Regions from separate parts of the Bradyrhizobium sp. LTSP857 genome, predicted to be linked through region 1. Evidence: riboswitches for the same ligand, from Rfam matches in the RefSeq annotation. Region 1 holds a riboswitch; the other holds the start of a gene.
The links. Region 1 has a riboswitch for cobalamin ahead of UP06_RS41625 (TonB-dependent receptor). Riboswitches for the same ligand answer to the same signal wherever they lie in the genome.
Positions count from the first base shown of each region.

Region 1 (5,712 bases):
CCGTGATGCTGACGCTCTCTTTGATAGGCATCGGATGCGGCGATCCCGAGCAGCTTACGCGCGCCGCGGTCCACGCCATCAACGCGGCCGATCTCATCCTGATCCCGCGCAAGGGAAGCGCCAAATCCGATCTCGCCGATTTGCGGCGGACGATCTGCGCGGATGTGCTGACCAATCAAACGACACGCATCGTCGAGTTCGATCTTCCCCTGCGCGACGCGGGCGAAGCCGACTATCACAAGGGCGTGGACGATTGGCACGATGCGGTTGCTGCGGCCTGGTCGCAGACGATCGCGAGCCATCTTGGCGGTGACGGCAAGGTCGCGTTGCTGATCTGGGGTGATCCCTCGCTCTACGACTCCTCGCTGCGTATTGCGCGCCGGCTAAATCCCTTGCCGGTGATCGAGGTCGTGCCCGGCATCACCTCGATCCAGGCGCTGTGCGCTGCGCACGCGCTGCCGCTCAACGATATCGGCGAGCCGTTCCTTGTCACGACAGGGCGCCGCTTGCGTGAAATCGGTTGGCCGCAAGGCGTCGATACAGTTGTCGTGATGCTCGACGGCGGCACCGCGTTCCAGTCGCTCGATCCGAACGGCTTGCACATCTGGTGGGGCGCCTATCTCGGCATGCCCGATCAAATCACCATGTCCGGCGTGCTCGCCGAGGTCGGCTCGCGCATCGTTGCCGCGCGGCAGGACGCGCGCGAGCGGCACGGCTGGATCATGGACAGCTACATTCTCAAGCGCAGGCCGTAACGCAAGCGAGGCAGCATGCCCCCCGAATGGGTTTCCCAAAAGTGCCCAAATATCTCCGCGGTTCATCGCGAGGCGGCGATTGCGCGGCAGGCGCAGCTGACAAAGCCGACCGGCGCGCTCGGCCGGCTCGAGCAGCTCGCGATCGAGCTTGCAGGCCTGCAAGCGACCGAACAGCCGCGCGCAGCGCGCGTGCCGATCATCATCTTCGCGGGCGATCACGGTATCGTCGCGCAGGGCGTGTCGGCCTATCCGCAAGCGGTGACAATCGCGATGATGGCGAATTTTGCCTCGGGTGGTGCCGCGATCTCGGTGCTGGCGCGCGAGCTGGGCTCCAGCCTGGAGGTGGTTGACGCCGGCACACTGGCGCAAGAGGAGATGGCGGGCATCGTGACCGACAAGCCGCGCAGCGGCACCCGTGACTTCAGCGTCGAACCGGCGCTCGAACTGTCCGAGCTGGCATTCGCTTTCGAGGCCGGCCAGCGCGCAGTCGCCCGCGCTGATGCGGCTCAACCAGATCTCCTGATCTTCGGCGAGATGGGCATCGGCAACACCACGGCGTCGGCGGCGATTGCGGCCGGCCTGCTCGGCGTCAGCGCCGAGGAGATCGCAGGCAGCGGCACCGGTGTCGATGCCGCCGGCCGAGCGCACAAGGCGCGGGTGATCGATGCTGCAATCGCGCGCCATGGGGTTGCAGGTGCCACGCCCGAAAAGATCCTGTGCGCCGTCGGTGGTCTCGAAATTGCAGCGATTTGCGGTGCGATCATCGCGGCTGCGCAGCGCCGCATTCCGGTGCTGCTCGATGGCTTTATCGTGTCGGTCGCGGCATTGGCGGCGGTGCGGATCAATCCGTCGTGCCAGCCGTTCCTGCTGCCGTCGCACCAATCGGCAGAGCAGGGGCATCGGCTGGTGCTCCGCGCGCTGAACGTGCAGCCGCTGATCAGCCTCGATCTCAGGCTCGGTGAGGGATCGGGCGCCGCGATCACGCTGCCATTGGTGCGCCTCGCTTGCAGCCTTCACAACGGCATGGCGACGTTTGCACAGGCCAACGTCCCGGATCGGCCGGCTTGACCCAGCTCAGGCCACGCGCTGATTGACGGAGACGACACGCCAGCCGGTCGCGAGCCGGTCGATCCGGGTCAGCGACAGCGGATCGATCACGAAGCGCAAGGCCGCTTGCGGCGTCAGATCGAGCGCGATGCAGAGTGCGGCGCGGATCGTGCCGGAATGCACCACGAGCGTTGCCGATCTGGCTCCGATGCGTGCGAGACCCAGCCGCACGCGCGCGACCTGATCCTCGAAGCTTTCCCCGCCTGGCGGTCTTGCGCGGGCGGGATCATTCCAGAATTGCGCATAGGCGTCGCCGCGCGTTGCCGCGAGCTCGTCATGCCGCCGGCCGGTCCAGTCGCCAAAATCCTGTTCGCTGAACTCTGGCACGAGCGCGGGATCGAGCCCTAGCGCGCGTGCCGTCTCGACCGTGCGCCGCCACGGGCTCGCATAGCTCGCGGCCTCCCGCGGCAGGTACCGCTGTAGCGCCTCCAGCTGCGCCCGGTCACTGAGATCAGCCGGCGCGTCGGGTGCGTGGATCGTGCCCGCGACGCCGTCGACGACTGCATGACGGATCAGCCAGAGGAAGGTCTCGCCTTCCATGCGAAAATCTCCAGGGAAAGTTGGTCGCTGTGGCAACAACGCCGCAACAGGCACATTGACTCTGTCTTGATCGTAATCCTAGATGATCGTGACGGTTTCCCCGAGAGGGGATGAAAAGGGAATGCGGTGCGGGGATGTTGTCCCCAATGCCGTGGCTGCCCCCGCAACTGTAAGCGATGAATCCTTCGTCATGAGCCACTGGGTCCTCGGTCCCGGGAAGGCGACGAAGTGGTAACGACCCGCGAGCCAGGAGACCTGCCGTCAGCCGTGGTCACACGCGAAGATGTCGGTCGGGGAGTACAGACATTTGGCTTCATCGGAGGGCTGGAACGCCGAAGATGGGACCTTGGTTCGCTGTGACGTGCCACTGACGTCATACCGAGGTCTACGACCATGTCTTCCGTCCGTATTGCGCGCCCGCGCCGCTTTTTGGTTGCGTCCGCCGCTCTCACATCATTTGCCGCTGTCGATATGCCTGCCGCACTGGCGCAGCAAGCCCGCAACCCGCTACCGCCGGTCGAAGTGACGGCGCCCGAACAGTCCCGCAAGCCGGCCAAGCCGACGGCACGTGCGGGGCGGGGCGCGCGCCGCGCCACGGCGCACAGGTCTGCCACAGCACCGGTCGCGCCAAAGCCGGTCGTGCCGGCCGCAACGGCGCAGACGCCGCTCAATACCAATGCGGTGGCCGAAAGCGCCTCGCGCCTCGGCCTGACCGTGCGTGAGACGCCTGCAACCGTCGAGGTGATCTCGGCCGAAACCATGCGCGAGCAGGGCTACCGCACCGTTTCCGACGTCGCTCAAGGCGCGGTCGGCGTCACCGCCGGCGACAATCCGGCCGAGCCGTCAGCCTTCTCCATGCGCGGCTTCACCAACAGCCAGATCAACACGCTCTACAATGGCATCAAGATCGGCCCGCAGAACATGACCTCGCGGATCATGGACACGGCCAATCTCGAAGCCGTCGAAATTTTGAAAGGTCCGGCCTCGCTGATGTCAGGCGAGGGCGCCAGCGGCGGCGCGATCAATTTTGTCACCAAGCAGCCGCACACCGGACCGATCCGGAATGAGGCTGATTTCTCATATGACTCGCTGAATTCGTTCCGCGCGCATTATGGCTCCGGCGGCAGCACCAATGTCCAGGGGCTCGACTATCGCTTCGACATCAGCCGCTCTTCGCTCAACGGCTTTGCCGACGACACCAACACCAAGACGCTCGACGTCTCCGGCCAGCTCAACTACCGCATCTCCGACAGTCTCAAGGTCTGGGGTGCGATCGAATATCGCGAGGACCGCTCCAAGGCCTATTGGGGCGCGCCGCTGGTGCCGGTCGCGTTCAGCGGCTCGCACGCGACGGCCGGCATCGTCTCGGGCAACTATGTTGCCTCTAACGGATCGAATCTCGGCCCGATCACGATCGACGACCGTACCTTCAACACCAACTACAACGTCCTCGACAATCGCAACGTCGCACAGGAGGTCTGGCTGCGCGGCGGCTTCGAGCTGAAGCTGGCGCCTGACCTGACGCTGAAGAGCCAGGCCTATGCCTATGGCGCGGAGCGCTCGTGGTTCAACAACGAGGTCGAGGCATTCAACACCGCGACGAACACGGTTGACCGCAGCCGCTTCTATGTCGCGCACAGCCAGCGGCTTGTCGGCAACATCACCGATCTGACCTGGGATGCGAACATCGCCGGCTTCGACAACCGCCTGGTCTCGACGCTGTCCTCAAGCTACCTCGATTTCGTCAGGCCGGGTGCAGCGAATTTCCCCAGCGATTCCGTCTCGCTGGTCGACCCCGACCGTGGCTTTTACGGCCTGCTCACGACCAAGCAGCAGACCGCGCGTATCGACAACGAGGCGCTGTCGTTCGAGGATCGGCTGAAGCTGACGCGAACCTTCGCCCTTGTCGGTGGCCTGCGCGTCGAACATATCGGTCTCGACCGCAACTCGACCGACGTGAACGGTCTGGAGAACGCGAATTTCCCGTTCTCGAAGTCATGGGCACCGGTAACAGGCCGTATCGGCTACACCTGGGAGGCCATTCCAGGCCTCACCTTCTTCAGCCAGTACGCCACCGGTGCGGACATCTCCGCCAACAACATCTTCCTGCTCGCGCCGACCCAGCCGTTGGATCTCACGACCTCGCGCACCTATGAGACCGGCGTGAAGCACCTGTTGTGGGACGGCCGGGCAGAGTGGTCGTTCTCGGCCTACGATATCCTGCGCAAGAACGTCTATGCCGCAGCCGGCGGGATGGCGCTCAATATCGCCGGGCGGCAGGAATCGAAGGGCGTAGAGCTCGCCGCATCTGTGCGCCCGATCGAACCATTGCGGCTCTGGGGCAACATCGCCTATGTCGATGCGCGCTATGCCGACTACAACTTCGTTGGCGGCTCGTTCTCCGGCAATACGCCACCGAACGTGCCGCGCATCGTCGCCAATGCTGGCGCGTCATACCGCTTCCTGACGTCGTGGCCCGTGGAGCTCGGCATTGTCGGCCGCCATGTCGGCGATCGCTACAACACCGATGCCAACACCGTGACGCTGAACGCCTACACGGTGGGGGACGTCTATGCCTTCGTGGATATCCCCAAGACGGTCTTCAATGCGGTCGACCAGGCTCGCTTGACCTTCCGGGTGCGCAACTTCACCGATAAGCGATATGCGATCTGGGGCGATCCGTTCTATCCTGACCAGATATTGCTGGGCGCGCCGCGCACGTATGAGATCTCGGCGGCGTTCAAATGGTAGGGCACTGAACGCATGATGGACGCGATCGTCCTGCTGCACCGCTGGCTCGGGGTCGTGTTCTGCCTGCTGTTCGCGATGTGGTTCGCGACCGGGATCGTGATGCACTTCGTTCCGTTTCCGTCGCTGACGGAAGCGGAACGCTTTGCCGCGTTGGCGCCGATCAATCGTACTCAGGTGGTCATCGGGGCCGCCGATGCGGTGGCTTCCAGCGGCATCACCGAGGCAACGCGCGTTCGCCTGATCCAGCGGAGCGACGGGCCGGTTTACATCGTGTCGGGAATCCTGCTTGTGCGCGCGGTCCGCGCCTCGGACGGACGGGACGCGACTGTCACGTCAGACGATGTTGCGCTTGCTATCGCGCGGGACCACGCCCGCAGCCGCGGGATCGATGCTGCGCAGGCCACGATCGTTGCGCGCAGGAACTATGATCAATGGACCGTGCCGAACGGTTTCGACCGTCACCGGCCCTTGTTCCGGGTGGCCCTTGGCGATGCCGCCGGCACGGAGGTCTATGTCTCGTCGCTCACCGGCGAAGTCGTCCTGGATACGACGCTGAGCG
Region 1 is NZ_JYMS01000039.1:6,254-11,965, reverse strand. Features, by position in the region: gene cobA (uroporphyrinogen-III C-methyltransferase) at 1-6, shown strand, start outside; gene cobF (precorrin-6A synthase (deacetylating)) at 6-755, shown strand; gene cobT (nicotinate-nucleotide--dimethylbenzimidazole phosphoribosyltransferase) at 771-1,823, shown strand; gene UP06_RS24860 (histidine phosphatase family protein) at 1,830-2,402, opposite strand; cobalamin riboswitch at 2,478-2,679, shown strand; gene UP06_RS41625 (TonB-dependent receptor) at 2,796-5,153, shown strand; gene UP06_RS24850 (PepSY domain-containing protein) at 5,166-5,712, shown strand, end outside.

Region 2 (5,712 bases), on a different contig from region 1:
CCGATCACGACCGCAAGCTCGCCCTCGAAGTCGAGCTGGGTCGAGACCTTCGGGCGGATGATATTGGTGAGATGCCCGGTCTGGCTGTTGGCGAAGCGGCCGAACACGGTGGGGTTCTCGACCTCCGTGCGCCCGGTCTCCTTGCGATGGTTTTCGTAGTTCAGGCCGATGCAGAGGATCTTGTCCGGGTTCGGGATCACCGGCAGGAAGGCGATCTTCGACAGCGGATGACGCTTGGCCTTGGCAGCGGAAGCTGCGGCCTCGGCCAGCGCGCCTGCGGCGATCGCCGATTTCAGGTCGGGGTAGCGGCTCCCCGGGACGGCACCGAGATCGGCGACGTCATTGCCCTCCACCAGGCCCCATGAGGCGGCGTTGTCGATTTCAAAGCTTGCGAATTTCATCCGATGTCCCCTGACGCTGGAACCAGCCTATCAGGTCGATCCATCCGGAACGATGGCGGCAGGGAGATGGCGCGGTTGCGATCCGTGCAACGATCCTTGCAAAGCCCCCGATGCGCCGCTCAGTGCGCACCCCTGAGCGTGCAGGAGGTGGTGCAAGTCACCGTATTGCCGTGGTCGCACGATTTGCAGGCATTGACGCACTGGTTCATGTCGCGGGCATTGTAGGAGCTGTAGTTCCGCACCGGGCAAGACGCGGTCGAGCCGGTGATATCCTGCTCCTGATTACACGCTGCCGTCATGAGGGCAAACACAATGACCACAAGGAGACGCATGGGACCGCACTCCGTGGGACTGCTGCATCGCAACGAGCCCCGGCATTCCCAACATGAGGAATTGCATGGGCATCCCTCACATCCGCATCGAGGATGCGTGCCAAACGTTAAGAACGGCTTGCGATCGCGCGAAATCCCGCAAAGGCAGGGATGCCCGGCATCGCGCCTCGATCCGACTGTCACCCTTCCGCGGCGTCAGGCTGCGGCCTTGGTCGCAATTGCCTGCCGCATATCCACCGCCAGCTGGCGGTATTGCTCGGAAAGTTTCAGGTAAAATTCGCGCTTCTTGCTGTCGGTGGCGAGCTTGGTGATCAACTCGCATTCGGCGGTGAGCGTCTCGAACCGTTCCAGCCTGTCCTCAAGATCTGTCATCGGCGTATCCCCATCAAACGCCTCAAGGACGACAAATCTAAGCCCGGGAAATAGGTCACGGCCAACATCATTATGGAGTAGAATCTCTTTTTGTCCGGAAAGACACACTTGGCAGGCGCGTTGCGCCGCAGGCATTCCCGATATTGACGCATCCCAAAGCAGGTGCCAGTTTCGTGATCGGTAGTGTCTGCAAGGACTCTCCAAGGGAATGCGGTGCGCCCGTCTCGGCGGGCTATTCCGCGGCTGCCCCCGCAACTGTAGGCGGATAGCCGACGACCAGAAAACCACTGGAGCCCGTTTGGGTCTCTGGGAAGGTGGTCGAAGGCAGTGACCCGCGAGCCAGGAAACCTGCTACCAGCCATGGTCACGCGCGAACGCATTGGGCGGGGTGCCTCGATGTCGGACAAGTAGCCGGTGCATCTGCCGCCTGGGGCGAAGGCAGATGACTAGGCAACCGCGGTGACATTTTGTTGCGTCGCCGCAGAGTATTGTTGTGCAAAATCCACATTTCGCTTCTGGCGTCACGCCAGGGTTTTCGCGTGCCTTCCTGATCGCCCTGCTCTCGTCCGCATCGCTGTCTTCCACGGCGATCGCGCAAAGTGCGACCCAGGATAAGCCCTCCCGGGAGGTCGGCCCGATCGTCGTCTCCCCGTCCGGTCCGAGGCCAGCTGCCGCCGTGAGCCCCGGCAATCAGAGATCACGTACAGCGCGCCGGGCCGCAGGGCGCAAGCCCACAGCTCCGGCCGTTGCGGCCCCGGCAAGTCTGCCTCCGAGCGGCACGGTGCAGACGCCGCTGAACACGGCCGCCGTCACTGACGTCGGCTCCCGGCTCGGGATCACGGCACGCGAGGCGCCGGCCACCGTCGAGGTCATCAGCCAGCAGACCATGCAGGACCGGGGCATCAGAACCACCACCGACGTTGCCAAGGCGGCGGTTGGCGTGACCGGCGGCGATGCACCTGGCGCGCCCGCCATCTTCTCGATGCGCGGCTTCAGCGGGGATCAGCTCACCACGCTCTACAACGGCATCCCGATCGGGCCGTCGACCATGACCGGCCGCCCCATGGACGTCGCCGGCTTGCAGCAAGTGGAGATCATCAAGGGACCGGACTCGCTGGTGGCGGGCCTCGGCGCAACCGGCGGCGCCGTCAACTACGTCACCAAGGCGCCGCACATAGGGCCGATCGTCAACGAGGCCTTCACCTCCTACGACTCATTCCACGGCTACCGCGCCGGCTACGGATCGGGCGGCAGCATGCTGGTCGACGGCCTCGACTATCGGTTCGACATCAGCCATTCCAACGACAAGGGCTTTATCGACGACACCTACTCCAAGCTCAGCAACGTCTCCGGCCAGCTGAATTATCGCGTCAATGAAAGCTTCAAGATCTGGGGCGCGGCCGAGTACAAGCAGGACAGCGACCGCTTCTATTGGGGAACGCCGCTGGTGCCGGTCAACGCACCGGGCATCGTGCCGACCAACGGCATCGTGTCGGGCCAGTGGAGCAACTATTATCTCGGCGGCGGCACGCCGGTCCCGGTCACCGTTGACGCGCGCACGCTGACAACGAACTACAATGTGCTCGACAATCACAGCGGCGCCAGCGAGCTCTGGCTGCGCAGCGGCTTTCAATGGGACATCACCAACAACATCTCGCTGAAGAGTCAGGTCTACGGCTATGATGCCCACCGGCACTGGTTCAACAACGAGATCTCGTCGTTCGACCAGACCGTAGGCAACTTCGCCGGCGCGCAAAGCATCTATCGCGAGCGCCTGGCGCTCGATCACGCACAGCGGCTCTACGGCAACATCACCGACCTGACGATCAATTCCAACATCGGCGGAATGGACAATCGATTTGTCGCCACCGTGGCGGCGAGCAGCAGCCAGTTCAACGTCTCGCAGGATACGCTGTTCTTCAATGATTACGTCGACCTCCTCAATCCGGACCGCGGCCTCTATGGGCCCCGCAGCGACGAGAAGATCTACACGCATCTCGACATGACGGCGCTGTCGTTCGAGGACCGGCTCAAGCTGACCTCGACCTTCGCCCTGATCGGCGGCATTCGCTTCGAGGATATCGAGCTGGCGCGGACCCGCTTCTTTCCCGACGGCACCCTGGAGTCGGCAAAGGGCTACCCGTTCTCGAAGAAATTCAATCCGATCACTGGACGGGTCGGCTACACCTGGGACATCGCGCCCGGCGTGATGCTGTACAGCCAGTATGCGACCGCCGCCGATCCGACCGTGGCCAACATCTTCATCCTCGCGCCGTCAGTGCCGCTGCTACTGACGACGTCGCGGACCTACGAGACCGGGGTGAAGGTGCAATCGGCCGACAAACGGGCGGAGTTCACGTTCTCGGCCTTCGATATCGAGCGCAAGAACGTCTATGTCCCCGAAAGCGGCATCGAGTTCAACGTGGCTGGCAAGATGGAATCCAAGGGCATCGAGATCGCAGGCGCGATCAACCCGGTTGGCGGGCTGAAGCTGTGGGGCAATGTCGCCTTCGTGCAGTCGCGGTTCATCGATTTCAACTATGTCGACGACAACGGGGTGTTCCAATCCTATTCCGGCAAGACGCCGCCAAACGTGCCGAACTTCATCGCCAATGCCGGTGCGTCCTATCGCTTCGACACAATACTGCCGGTGGAGATCGGGGGCTCGGTCCGTCACGTCGGCGACCGCTTCAACTTCCAGGACAATCTGGTCATCATGAACGCCTACACGATCTTCGACGCGTTCGCGTTCGTCGACATCCCGAAGGCCTATTTCCCTGGTGTCGACCAGACCCGGATCAGCTTCCGCGTGAAGAACCTGACCAACAAGCTTTACGCCGCCTGGGGCGACCCTGGATACACCGACCAGATCATCCTGGGCGCACCGCGCAGCTATGAGGTGGCCGCTTCGTTCAAGTGGTGATCTGCGCTCGGCCTGAATCGGTTATTTCTGCTCCATCCGCCAGGCGCCGTCCCAATCAGCAGCAGGCGGACTGGTGTCGAACTGCACAATGCGGGTGAGCATGGTTTGCGAGGGGCCGTCGCCGGGGACGCTCTCCAGCGCGGCGTTGAACGCCGTGCGCGCCTCATCGAAACAGCGCGCGCGATAGGCCGCGAGCCCCGTGGCATAGTGCTGCCGCAGGCTCTCCTGTGGCGCGGTCAGCGCACCCGTCCTGCCCATCACCTCGAAGACGGGTTGCGGTGCACTCTGGCCCACCACTGCGAGACGATCAATCTCGCGCAATTCGAGACGCGATCCGATCGCATCTGCGGTCGCCTGCGCGATCAGGATGCGGGTGCCGTAGACCTTGTTGGCTGCCTCCAGCCGCGAGGCGAGGTTCACCGCGTCGCCCATCACGGTAAAGCTCATCATCAGCTCAGAGCCGATGCTGCCGGTCAAGACCTCGCCGGTGGCGATGCCGATCCTCAGGTCGCAGAGCGCGGGCATGGCACGGATGCCGAGCAGATCCGGCAATTGCTTCTGGAGCGCCGGCACCTGCTCGATCATGTCGACGGCGGCAAGGCCTGCAAGAACGGCCTGCTCGTCCTCCTCGATGAAGGGCGGGCCCCAATAGGACATGATGGCGTCGCCGATATATTTGTCGATGACGCCGCGGTTGTTCCGGATCGGGCCGGACATCACCGTGAAATAGTGGTTCATCACTTTGACGAGGCCGCGCGGGGTCATGCCCTCGCTCATCGAGGTGAAGCCGCTCATGTCGCAGAACATGATGGTCATCACCCGGCGCTGGCCGTCGATGGCGACCTCCGGCCGGTCGATCAGGCCCTGCACCACCTTGGGATCGATGTAGCGGCCAAAGGTCTCGCGGATGCGCTCGTTCTGGCGCAACTGCTCGACCATGCGGTTGAAGGCAGCGGCAAGCTCACCGATCTCGTCCTGGGTCGAGACAGTGATGGCCTTGTCGAAGCGGCCGGCCTCGACCTCGCGGGTGCCGGCGAGCAGCAGCCGCACCGGACGGGTGATCCCGCTACTGACCAATAGCGCAAAGACAAATCCGACGATCGCCGCGAGCAGGGTCACGATGCCCGAGATGATGATCGCCTGCCGCTGGTGGCGGATCACCTGCGACGTAGAGGCGAAGACCTGCTTGAGCATGTCGGAACGGATCGCGTCGATCTTCTGGTTGAACTGGTCGCGCAGCGCGTCGATGTGCTCGAGCGTGCCCCTCGCCTCCGCCATCTGCTTGGCGTCGATCTGCTTGAGGAGCTTTGCATGGTCCTCGTTCTGGTCGCGGCGCAGCTCGGTGACGGCGGTCTCGATCCGGGTCTCGATCCGCGCCAGCGCGGCATTGTCGGAAGGCGTCCGTGTATCGTCGATGATCGCGTTGATGTGCTTGCGCGCGGCCTCGGCCTCCTCGTCGATCTTCCGGTCCGCCTCCTCGAACTCGCGAAGACGCGCCGCATAGGCCTCCTCCTCGGAAGGCGCCTGCATCTTCATCATGACCATGCGCCGCAGTGCGACCGATCGCTCCAGCGAACGGATATTGGCGCGCGCCAGATCCCCATAGGCCGGGATGTAGCGGTCGGTCAGCTCGTCAAGGAGGATTCCGACCTGGCTCGACATCACCATCGACAGGATCGAGGTG
Region 2 is NZ_JYMS01000046.1:417,244-422,955, forward strand. Features, by position in the region: partial or broken gene UP06_RS31410 (fumarylacetoacetate hydrolase family protein) at 1-401, opposite strand, end outside; gene UP06_RS41725 (hypothetical protein) at 929-1,105, opposite strand; cobalamin riboswitch at 1,270-1,475, shown strand; gene UP06_RS31415 (TonB-dependent receptor) at 1,599-4,028, shown strand; gene UP06_RS31420 (adenylate/guanylate cyclase domain-containing protein) at 4,050-5,712, opposite strand, start outside.
Region 2: it holds a riboswitch for cobalamin, as region 1 does, so the genes downstream of both, UP06_RS31415 (TonB-dependent receptor) here and UP06_RS41625 (TonB-dependent receptor) in region 1, are expected to answer to the same signal.